2 regions of the Aeromicrobium sp. CF3.5 genome follow, and region 2 is predicted to be linked to the other one. Evidence: riboswitches for the same ligand, from Rfam matches in the RefSeq annotation. Region 2 holds a riboswitch; the other holds the start of a gene.
The links. Region 2 has a riboswitch for thiamine pyrophosphate ahead of thiM (hydroxyethylthiazole kinase). Riboswitches for the same ligand answer to the same signal wherever they lie in the genome.
Positions count from the first base shown of each region.

Region 1: another riboswitch for thiamine pyrophosphate. It lies ahead of thiO (glycine oxidase ThiO); the one in region 2 lies ahead of thiM (hydroxyethylthiazole kinase).

Region 1 is NZ_JBIMEZ010000005.1:245,624-250,813, reverse strand. Features, by position in the region: gene ACHAA3_RS11580 (pyridoxal phosphate-dependent aminotransferase) at 1-886, shown strand, start outside; gene ACHAA3_RS11575 (diguanylate cyclase domain-containing protein) at 935-1,852, opposite strand; TPP riboswitch at 2,135-2,242, shown strand; gene thiO (glycine oxidase ThiO) at 2,211-3,386, shown strand; gene thiS (sulfur carrier protein ThiS) at 3,383-3,619, shown strand; gene ACHAA3_RS11560 (thiazole synthase) at 3,623-4,408, shown strand; gene thiE (thiamine phosphate synthase) at 4,484-5,146, shown strand.
Region 2 is NZ_JBIMEZ010000003.1:342,995-348,184, forward strand. Features, by position in the region: gene ACHAA3_RS08505 (putative quinol monooxygenase) at 1-171, shown strand, start outside; gene ACHAA3_RS08510 (VOC family protein) at 188-541, opposite strand; gene ACHAA3_RS08515 (TraR/DksA family transcriptional regulator) at 586-927, opposite strand; gene ACHAA3_RS08520 (alpha/beta fold hydrolase) at 1,050-1,889, shown strand; gene ACHAA3_RS08525 (DUF309 domain-containing protein) at 1,921-2,208, opposite strand; gene ACHAA3_RS08530 (PLD nuclease N-terminal domain-containing protein) at 2,349-2,567, opposite strand; TPP riboswitch at 2,650-2,741, shown strand; gene thiM (hydroxyethylthiazole kinase) at 2,733-3,542, shown strand; gene ACHAA3_RS08540 (bifunctional hydroxymethylpyrimidine kinase/phosphomethylpyrimidine kinase) at 3,543-5,190, shown strand, end outside.

The DNA.
Region 1 (5,190 bases), on a different contig from region 2:
GGCAGCCAGCACCGGCGCGACCGAGGCGATCGCCGCCGCACTGCTCGGTCTGATCAATCCTGGCGACGAGGTCGTGGTGCTCGAGCCGTACTACGACTCCTACGTCGCAATGCTGCAGATGGCCGGCGCGGTCCGACGACCCGTCACGTTGCGGGCTCCGGACTTCCGCCTGCCGATCGACCAGCTGCGCACGGCGGTCACCGAACGCACCACCGCGATCCTGCTGAACTCGCCGCACAATCCGACCGGCGCGGTGCTGACCCGCGACGAGCTGGCTGCCGTGACCGACCTGGCGATCGAGCACGACCTGATCGTGATCAGCGACGAGGTCTACGAGCACCTCACGTTCGGCGTCGAGCACATTCCCATCTCGACCCTGCCCGGCATGGCCGAGCGCACCCTGACGATCAGCTCAGGGGGCAAGAGCTTCTCGTTCACCGGCTGGAAGGTCGGCTGGGCGAGCGGACCGGCCGGTCTGGTGCGCGCCATGACGGGCGCCAAGCAGTTCCTCACCTTCACGTCGGGATCGCCCCTGCAACCCGCGATCGCGGCCGCCCTGGACGACGCCGAGGCCATCACGGGCGATCTCCGCCGCACCCTGCAGGCCAGACGCGACCAGCTGTGCGCCGGACTGGCCGACATCGGATTCGACGTGTTCGTGCCCGATGGCACCTACTTCGCGACCACCGACATCCGCTCCTTGGGCTTCGAGGACGGCCTGGAATTCTGCCTGTCCCTGCCCGAGCGCTGCGGCGTGGTGGCGGTCCCCCACCAGGTGTTCTACGACGACAAGGAGGCCGGGCGGCCGCTGGTGCGCTGGGCGTTCTGCAAGACCGAATCGGTCATCGACGAGGCCCTCCAGCGGCTTCAGGCCCTGCGACCGTAGCCGGCAGCGATCACTCGACCAGCCCCCGCGGAACAGGCTCTGCGGCTGCTAGTGCAAGGGATCGATTGACGTGTCGAACTCTTGGGGCTTTTTATGCAGGTACAGGTCGCCGTCGGCCCGGGCAATGAGACTTTCCTCGGTGTCAGATGGTTGGGCCTCGACGAGGCCGTACGTCCAGGGGACACTCGAATCGACTTGGAGGCGGTCGAGCAGGTCCTTGGCCCGTGTCAGAGTGGTGTTCGGGAGAAGTAGCACGAACTCGTCGCCGCCCGTGCGAGCGATCGAGTCACGGCGACGTGTGGCGTGCTCGAGGTGTGCCACCATGACGATCAACATCTGGTCGCCGGCGGCGTGCCCGAACCGATCGTTGATTGCCTTGAACCCGTCGAGGTCAATGGCCACGACCGCCAGGGGTGCGCGCGTGCGGGCCGTGTCGGCGAGCTCGTGACTGAGCCGTGAGGCAAGCCCGTTGCGGTTCAGCGCGCCGGTGAGTGGGTCGGTCTCAATCTGCCGGTCCAGCTTCGCGCGCAGGTACAGGGCGGCTTCGAGACAGAAGGTCGACGCAAGTACCAGGTTCGCCCAGGTCGCGAACAGGCTCCCGATGCCGCCGATCCAGACAGCCGATCCAGACAGCAGGAACATCGCGGCGACGCTGGTTCGAGCGGTTCGATGGTCGAAGAACCACCCCAGGTAGCAGCTCATCATGGGGTAGAGCACGAGGTTGTTCACCGCCATGGTGACGTCGGCGGCCTGCGCGGTCTGCAGGGCTGTGACCCCGATGAACAGCCAGCACGCGGCGAGCGCCGCCCACGGTGGGAACCGTTCGCCGAGCGCGGCCGGCAGGCCCGCCGCCGTCACGGCCAGGGCAATGATCAAGATGGTCCACCGAGTAGAGACGTTGACCGATCCTGTGAGGAGGTCGAGGACCCCTGTGGCCGCGACCACCGCAGCAGCCAGTGAAGTCACCAAGGCAAACGACGCCGACCTGACGGTCTTGCTCGTGCGAGGTCCGTGCACCGTTACCTCCAATCTCGCGGTGCTTACCATGTCACGTTTCTGACCACCCTGCAGGGCCTTTTCGGCGGCGTGCTGCCAGGACTGCCCACCCGCTGCCCGGACCCGCCGCGTGTCGTTCGTCGTGGTCGTCACGTGCACCCCGCATCCCTCACGGACACCGTCCGAAACCATGGGTGGAGCATTCCTCCGTCATGACTGGGCGTGTCCAGACCGGATGTTCGCGGCGTAGGGTGGGCGGCGCGCGGGAGCCCGGGGACGATCGGGGCTGAGAGGGCACATACGCCGACCGCTGAACCTGATCTGGATCATGCCAGCGAAGGGAGCGATGATGGTGCTGTCCGGCACCGATGTACTCGTGATCGGCCACGGCGTGGTCGGCGCCATCGCCGCGTGGCGGGCGCGGGTCGCAGGCCTCGCGGTGACCTGCCTGGACCCGCATCCGGGTGCGGGTGCCTCCTACGCCGCGGCGGGGATGCTGGCGCCTGTCACCGAAGCCGACTTCGGCGAGCACGACCTCGTGCGGCTCAACGTGGCGTCGGCAGCCCGGTGGCCGGCATTCGCGGCCGAGGTCGAGCACGCCTCCGGCATGGACATCGGCTTCTGCACGAGCGGGATCCTCTCCGTCGCCTATGACGTGGGCGATGCCCAACAGCTGGACCGGCTGTGTCAGGTCCAGCGACGCTGGGGACTCGAGGTCGAAGAGCTGGCCGTCGCCGGGGCACGCGACCGCGAGCCTTTGCTCGGACCCCGGATCGCAGGCGCCTACTGGGTCCCGGGCGACCACCAGGTCGACCCGCGTGCCCTCCACCGGGCGCTGCGCGAGAACCTTGCCCGGCTCGGCGTCACGACGTTCTCGGTCGCTGCGGCTCGGCTTCTCACGGACTCCGCCGGCGCGGTGGTCGGCGCTGTCGACACTGAGGGAGTCACCCATCTGGCGGACCGCGTCGTGGTCGCCGCAGGACATGCAACTCGCGCACTGGTTGCCCCGCTGGAAGGGGTCGAGGCTCCCACACGTGCGGTCAAGGGACAGATCGTCCGCCTCGACGGTCGCGACGCAGGGTGGATCGGTGAAGCCCGCATCGTGCGTGGGCTCGTGCAGCAACGTCCCGTCTACGTCGTGTGGCGGCCCAGCGGCGAGATCATCATCGGGGCCACCTCCGAAGAGCTTCCCGACGACCGGCAGTCCACCGTCGGTGGCGTCTTCGGACTGCTGCGCGACGCGCGCGCCATCATTCCGGGCCTCGACGAGCTACCCATCGCCGAGCTCGCCGCGCGCGCCCGGCCGGGCAGTCCGGACAACCTGCCACTGCTCGGCCAGACCGCTACTCCGGGGCTGATTCTGGCCACCGGCCACTATCGCAACGGCATCTTGCTGGCCGCCCTCACGTCCGACGCCTGCGACGCGATCTTCGCGCAGCGCCCCCTCGACGAGTTGTGGTCGACAGCCGACCCGATGAGATTCTGCACGAAGGAGACCAGATGACCGCACTGACCGTCCACATCAACGGCGAGGCCCGCCAGCTCGCGCCCGACACCTCGCTCGAGCAGATCGTCATCGAGCTGTCGTCCGGTCCGGCCAGGTGCGCCGACGACGGCAGGCCTCGCGGAGTCGCGGTCGCCGTCAACGACTCGGTGGTCCCCCGCGGGCAGTGGTGCACGACGTCTCTCCGCGCCGGGGATCACGTCGAGATCGTCCGCGCCGTCCAGGGAGGCTGACCCATGACCGATGATCTGCTGTGCATCGCCGGTGTCAGCTTCGACTCGCGGCTCGTGATGGGGACGGGCGGCGCAGCAAGCCTGCTCGGCCTGGAGGAGGCGTTGCTCGCCTCCGGGACCGAGCTCACCACTGTCGCGATGCGCCGCGTGCAGGCCGGCAACGAAGAATCCGTCTGGGCCGTGCTCGAGCGCAACGGCATCAAGGCCTTGCCGAACACAGCCGGCTGCTTCTCGGCCAAGGAGGCTGTCCTCACCGCCCAGCTCGCGCGCGAGGCCTGCGCGACGAGCTGGGTCAAACTCGAGGTCATCGCCGACGACATCACGCTGCTCCCCGACCCGGTGGAGCTCCTCAAGGCGGCGGAGCAGCTTGTCGCTGACGGCTTCGTCGTGATGGCCTACACGAACGATGATCCGATCATCGCGCGCAAGCTCGAGGACGTGGGCTGCGCCGCGGTCATGCCGCTGGGCGCCCCGATCGGCTCGGGGCTGGGCATCCTCAACCCGCGCAACATCCACGCGATCACCCAAGCGGCGAGGGTCCCGATCATCCTGGACGCCGGCATCGGCACCGCATCGGATGCGACGCTGGCGATGGAGCTGGGTTGTGATGGCGTGCTCCTCGCGACCGCGGTCACCCGGGCCGCCGATCCGGTCCGCATGGCCCTGGCAATGAAGCAGGGCGTCGAGGCCGGGCGCCTGGCCTTTGGGGCGGGGCGCATACCCCGACGCGACGAGGCTCTTGCGTCGTCGTCACCGGACGGGCGGGCCAACCTCGACCTCGCGCTCTGAGATGCGGCTCCCACCTCGGCCTGCACGACTGCGGGGGCCGGCGCGTGGCGTGTCTCGGTCGGGCAGACTGACGGGATGAGTGACTCGACCGTGGCCTCAGCCAGACAGCGTCTTGTTCAAGCGCGCCTCTATCTGTGCACCGATGCGAGCAAGGGCCCGGCCGGCCTTGTCGCACTGGTGCGCTCGGCCATCGCAGGCGGTGTCGACATCGTCCAGGTCCGCGACAAGTCGCTCGCGGCTCGCGACGAGCTCGCCCTCCTCGACGACGTGCGCGACATCTGCGACGAGGCCGGGACGCTGTTCGCCGTCAACGACCGTGCCGACTTCGCCACGCTGACCGGCGCGCAGATCCTGCACACCGGGCAGGACGATCTCCCCGTGGCCGACGCACGCACCCTCGTGGGTCCCGACGTGCTGCTGGGACGCTCCTCGCACAGCGTCGAGCAGGCCGCGACCGCCGAGGCCGACAGCGATGTCGACTACTTCTGCGTTGGCCCTCTGTGGGAGACGCCGACGAAGCCCGGTCGCGCTGCCGTCGGTCTCGACACGCTGCGCCAGGTCGTCTCGTGCGATCCGGTCAAGCCCGTCTTCGCGATCGGGGGGATCGACAACGCACGACTCGGCTCGGTCATGGATACCGGAGCCACACGCATTGTTGTCGTGCGCGCGGTCACCGAGGCCGACGATCCCGAGGCCGCGGCCCGCAGGCTGCGTTCACGGCTCGACGCCTCGGCCTGATCCGAGCTGCCAGCACGAAGCGAAACGGAGACAGCGCAGCCAGA
Region 2 (5,190 bases):
ACCTCGGAGGCGTTCGACGACGCAGCGGCAGGCGAGGCGCACGTCAACTCCGAGCACTTCCAGGAGTTCCTGGCCAATCCGGCGACCAAGCCGTTCGTCGCCGAGACGCCCGACATCATCTACGTCGACGTCCCGGACCAGGACGGTTGGGGCAGGATGGCCGAGTTCTGAGCCGTCGCGGTTCGGGTCAGCGGTGCTGCTGGACGATGTTGAGCACGTTGCCGTCCGGAGCGCGGACGAAGAAGCGCCGCACGCCCCACTCCTCGGTGTTCAGCGGGTGCACGATCTCGAAACCGCGCCGCACCGCCTCGCCGTGGGCGGCGTCGACGTCGTCAACCGTGACGGAGAGCACCGGGTCCTCGGGGGCGGTGGCGTCGGGGGTCATCAGCTGGACGCTGGTTCCGGTCTCCGGTGAGGTGTAGCGCGCGACCCAGCCCAGGTTGAACTCTTCGTCGGCCAGCCCGAGGTAGTCGGTGTAGAAGCTCTTGGCTGCCGGGAGGTCAGGCACGTGAAGGTCGGCGATGATCCGGGTGACACGCATGCGTTGCTCCTCACAAGGGTGAGCAGCAACGATACCGATGGCAGTCAATGTACGGAGGCGCACCGGATGCAGGTGCGTGCCGTGGGTCTGGCCCGGAGCCTGCCGTCACCGATCGGCGCACCGCACTGCTCGCACGTCCCATACGTGCCGGAGTCGAGTCGCGCCACGGCGGCGTCGATCTCCGCGAGGTGCAGCTGCGCCTGCCGGACGAGGGCCCCGATCTGCGAGCGCTCGAAGGCGATCGTCGCGCCCTCGGGATCGTGCTCGTCATCAGCGTTGGTGTCGCGGGAGGCCTCCACCACCGAGGCGTGATCGTTCGTCAGGTTCGCCAGGCGTCCAAGCGTCTCCTGCTGATCGACCTCGAGCTGAGCGCGCACGTGTTCCACGACCCCATCGTGACGCACCGCGCACGGACAGCTGCTCAGTCACCGCGTCCCCTCCGTGCTGGAGCGATACGATCACGACGTCCGATCCACGATCACTGCGAGGGATCCCCATCATGGCGCGCATGACTTCGCAGACGGTCGTGCTGCACCGTCACGAGCTGTCCTACATCGACAGCGGCTCCGGTCCGGTCGTGCTGTTCATCCACGGCATCCTCGGGTCGCAGCAGCAGTGGTCCCACCTGGTCGACGCGATGGACGACGACCACCGCGTGATCGCGCCCGATCTCTTCGGGCACGGCGAGTCGGCCAAGCCGCTGGGGGACTACTCGCTCAGCGCGCACGCCGCGGCCATGCGCGACCTGCTCGACCACCTCGGGGTCGACCGGGTCACGCTGGTGGGGCACTCCCTCGGCGGTGGCATCGCGATGCAGTTCTTCTACCTCTTCCCCGAGCGGGTCGAGCGACTCGTCCTGGTCTCCAGCGGTGGCCTCGGGCGCGAGGTGAACCTGATCCTGCGGTCGGCGACCCTGCCCGGCGCGGCCCAGGTGCTCAGCGTCGTCGCGTCCGCCCCCGTTCTCTCGCGGGTCGAGGCGCTGGGGCGCGGCGCCTCGAAGCTGGGTTGGAAGCCGGGCGCCGACGTCAACGCGATCTGGCAGGGCTTCAGCTCCCTGGGCGATCGCGAGAGCCGGGTCGCCTTCCTCGCCACCACCCGCGCCGTCATCGACATCGGCGGGCAGAGCATCAGCGCCCACGACCACCTCGGGGACGCGCTGCCGATCCCGGCCATGATCGTGTGGGGCACGAAGGACCGGATGATCCCCGTCGAGCACGCGCGCAGCGTGGAGCGCGAGCTCCCCGACTGCCGGGTCGAGCTGTTCGAGGGGGCCGGACACTTTCCGCACCTCGACGATCCGGAACGCTTTGCACGCGTGCTGCGTGAGTTCATCGCCACCGACGCCTGACCACCCGAGGGCCTCGAGCGGTCGGAACGACTCAGCTCTCGTCGGCCGCCTGGTCGAGCGCGCAAGCGATGACGGCCGTCAGGTCGAGCCCGTAGGTCGGGCCGTCGCCGACCGCATAGGCCTGCACCCGCCCCGCGCCACGCTCGAGGAGGCGGGCCGCTCCGACGGTGTTGCCGCGTGCGGCGTGGGTCAGGCCGACGCACACCTGCGCAAGTCCCTGCCACAGGTCACGCTCGGCTGGTGGGGCGTCCTTCCAGCGAGCCTCCAGGACCTCGTGAGCAGCGAAGGGCCTGCCCTCGTCCAGCAGCCTGCGAGCCACGTCCACCGTCTCCAGCGCCGGGAGCGGTTCCTCAGAAACGGGCTCGACACCCACGGCCCCGTAAGGGAGAGGACGACCGAGGGCGTCGCGAGGCCGGCTCTGTCTGGGCCGCCCAACGTCGTCGCGGTCTCGGCCACCGGTCACGTCGAGCGCCGACCCGCCGCGAAGTACGCCAACGGGCCCACGGGCTGGACGAAGGACGCGAGCACCCAGATCACCTTGGGGCCCCGAACCGTGGTCGCAGGCCGTCGAGCGAGATCTCGCAACGCCGCGATGGTGACGATCGCCTCGGCCGCGCCCGCAGCGAACACCGCTCGCTGCTGACCGGTCGTCAGGTCTGACCACTTCCTGGTTGCCATGACTCGACGCTACCCCGTCGGGCAGACACGCAGCGTCGAGTACGAGGACAGCGCAGCTGGTCGCACCGTAGGCTGGGCATCACCACCTGACACGGGGTGCCCTGCGGGGCTGAGATCACACCCGTCGAACCTGATCTAGCTAGAACTAGCGAAGGGATGTCGCGCATGACGCGTACGCCTACCGACCTGCTGAACACCACCGGCGACCTGTTGTCCCAGGTCCGGACCCACGGGCCGTTGGTCCAGTGCCTGACCAACACGGTGACCACGAATCTCGTCGCCAACGCAGTGCTCGCGGTGGGAGCGAGCCCCGCGATGGTCGACATTCCCGGCGAGGCCGGTGTCCTGGCGCAGGCCGCTGGGGCGGTGCTGATCAACCTGGGTACGCCCTCGGGCGAGCAGCGCGAGGCGATGGTCGAAGCGGCCCGCGCTGCCTCGGCCTCAGGCACCCCCTGGGTGCTCGACCCGGTGGGTGTCGGGTTGCTGCCGATCCGCACCGCGCTCGCTCAGCAGCTGCTGGAGCTGCGTCCGACGGTGGTGCGCGGGAACTCCTCGGAGATCCGCACCCTGGCGGGATCCGGTTCCGGTGCACGCGGTGTGGACGCGGTCGACGAGGTTGAGGCGGCCCGCGACGCAGCGGTCGAGATCGCCCGCTCGTCGGGCGCGGTCGTCGCGGTGTCGGGCGAGGTGGATCTGATCACCGACGGAGCCACGGTGGTGCGGGTCGCGAACGGCACCGAGCTGTTCACCACGATCACCGGCGCCGGGTGCGCGTTGGGCGCGGTCACGGCAGCGTTCGTCGCGGTCGGCGAGAACCCGCTGCTGGCCACCATCGCGGCGTGCACCGCCTACGAGATCGCCGGGGAGCTGGCCGCAGCCCGGGTCGAGGGGCCGGGCTCGTTCGTGGTGGCGTTGCTGGACACGCTCAGCGTGATCGACGCCGACACGGTGACGAGCCACGGACGGGTGTCGTAGATGGACCTGTCCATCTACCTGGTGACCGATGCTGCGCAGGTCGAACGTGGTGGCCGTGACTTGGTGGATGTCGTCGTCGAAGCCGTCGCGGGCGGGGTGACGGCTGTGCAGGTGCGCGAGAAGCACGCTGATGTCCACGACGTGGTGCGCCTCGTCGAAGCCCTGTCCCGGCGACTGCCCGCGCACGTCGCCCTGTTCGTCAACGACCGGGTCGACGTGTTCCTGGCCGCCCGTGCCCGGGGCGCACGGGTCACCGGCGTGCACGTGGGCCAGCAGGACCTGCCCGTCGAGGAGGTGCGCGCCCTGGTCGGGCCTGATGCGGTGATCGGGTTGACCGCGAACACTCCAGAAGATCTGGCTGCGGCCGAGACGAGCCCGGCCGGGGTCGGGTACGTCGGCATCGGCATCGTGCGCCAGACCGGTTCGAAGTTCGACGCCCCTCCCACGTTGGGCGTCAAGGGTGTCGCCGCCCTCGCCCGCAGCTGCGCGCTGCCAGCGGTCGCGATCGGCGGGATCGTCCCCGACGACCTGCGCGCCCTCCGCTCCGGTGGACTTGCGGGCGCAGCGGTCGTTTCCTGGGTCTGCGCTTCACCCGACCCGCGCACCGCCGCCGCCGAGCTGGCCCGGGCCTGGGCCGGGGAGCCGCGGCCGATGACCCAGATCCCCCGGGTGCTGAGCATCGCCGGCACCGACCCCACGGGAGGTGCGGGGATCCAGGCTGATCTGAAGAGCATCGCTGCGAGTGGCGGCTACGGGATGGCGGTCGTCACCACGCTCGTCGCGCAGAACACCACCGGCGTCCGCAGCATCCACACCCCACCGCTCGACTTCCTGATCGAGCAGCTCCGGGCGGTCAGCGACGACGTGACCATCGACGCCGTCAAGCTCGGGATGCTGTTCGACGCCTCGATCATCGCCGCGGTGGGGGACTGGCTGGGGGCGAACCGACCTCCGGTCGTGGTGCTCGACCCGGTCATGGTCGCCTCCAGCGGTGACCGGCTCCTCTCCGAGGACGCCGAGTCCGCCCTGCGGGAGCTTCTCCGCAGCGCAGATCTCGTCACCCCCAACATTCCCGAGCTCGCAGCACTGCTGGGTGAGGATCCTGCTCTCACCTGGGATCACGCACTCCGACAGGCGCGTGACCTCGCGGCACGACACGACGTGCAGGTGCTGATGAAGGGTGGACACCTCGACGACGCCGAGTCCTCCGACGCCCTCGTCACCCCCGGCGGCGACGTGGACGTGTTCACCGCGGCCCGCATCGACACGCCGCACACGCACGGCACGGGCTGCTCACTGTCCTCCGCGATCGCCACGCTCCAGCCCCGCATCGGCGACTGGGCCGAGTCGGTCCAGCAGGCGAAGACCTGGCTCACCGAGAGCATCGCTGCGGCCGACCAGCTCCACGTCGGCCACGGCAACGGCCCCGTCTCACACTTCGCCGGGTTGTGGAGGCGCGGAGGAGTCCCCGCGATCACCGCCGAGCAGATCGCTGGCGACTGGTGGGACGGTGTCGCGGACACAAGAGCCGCGATCGATGACCTCGAGTTCGTCCGCGGCCTCAGCGACGGCACGCTCGAGCAGGAGTCGTTCGCCTGGTACCTCGCGCAGGATGCCCTCTACCTGAGGGAGTACTCACGGGTCCTCG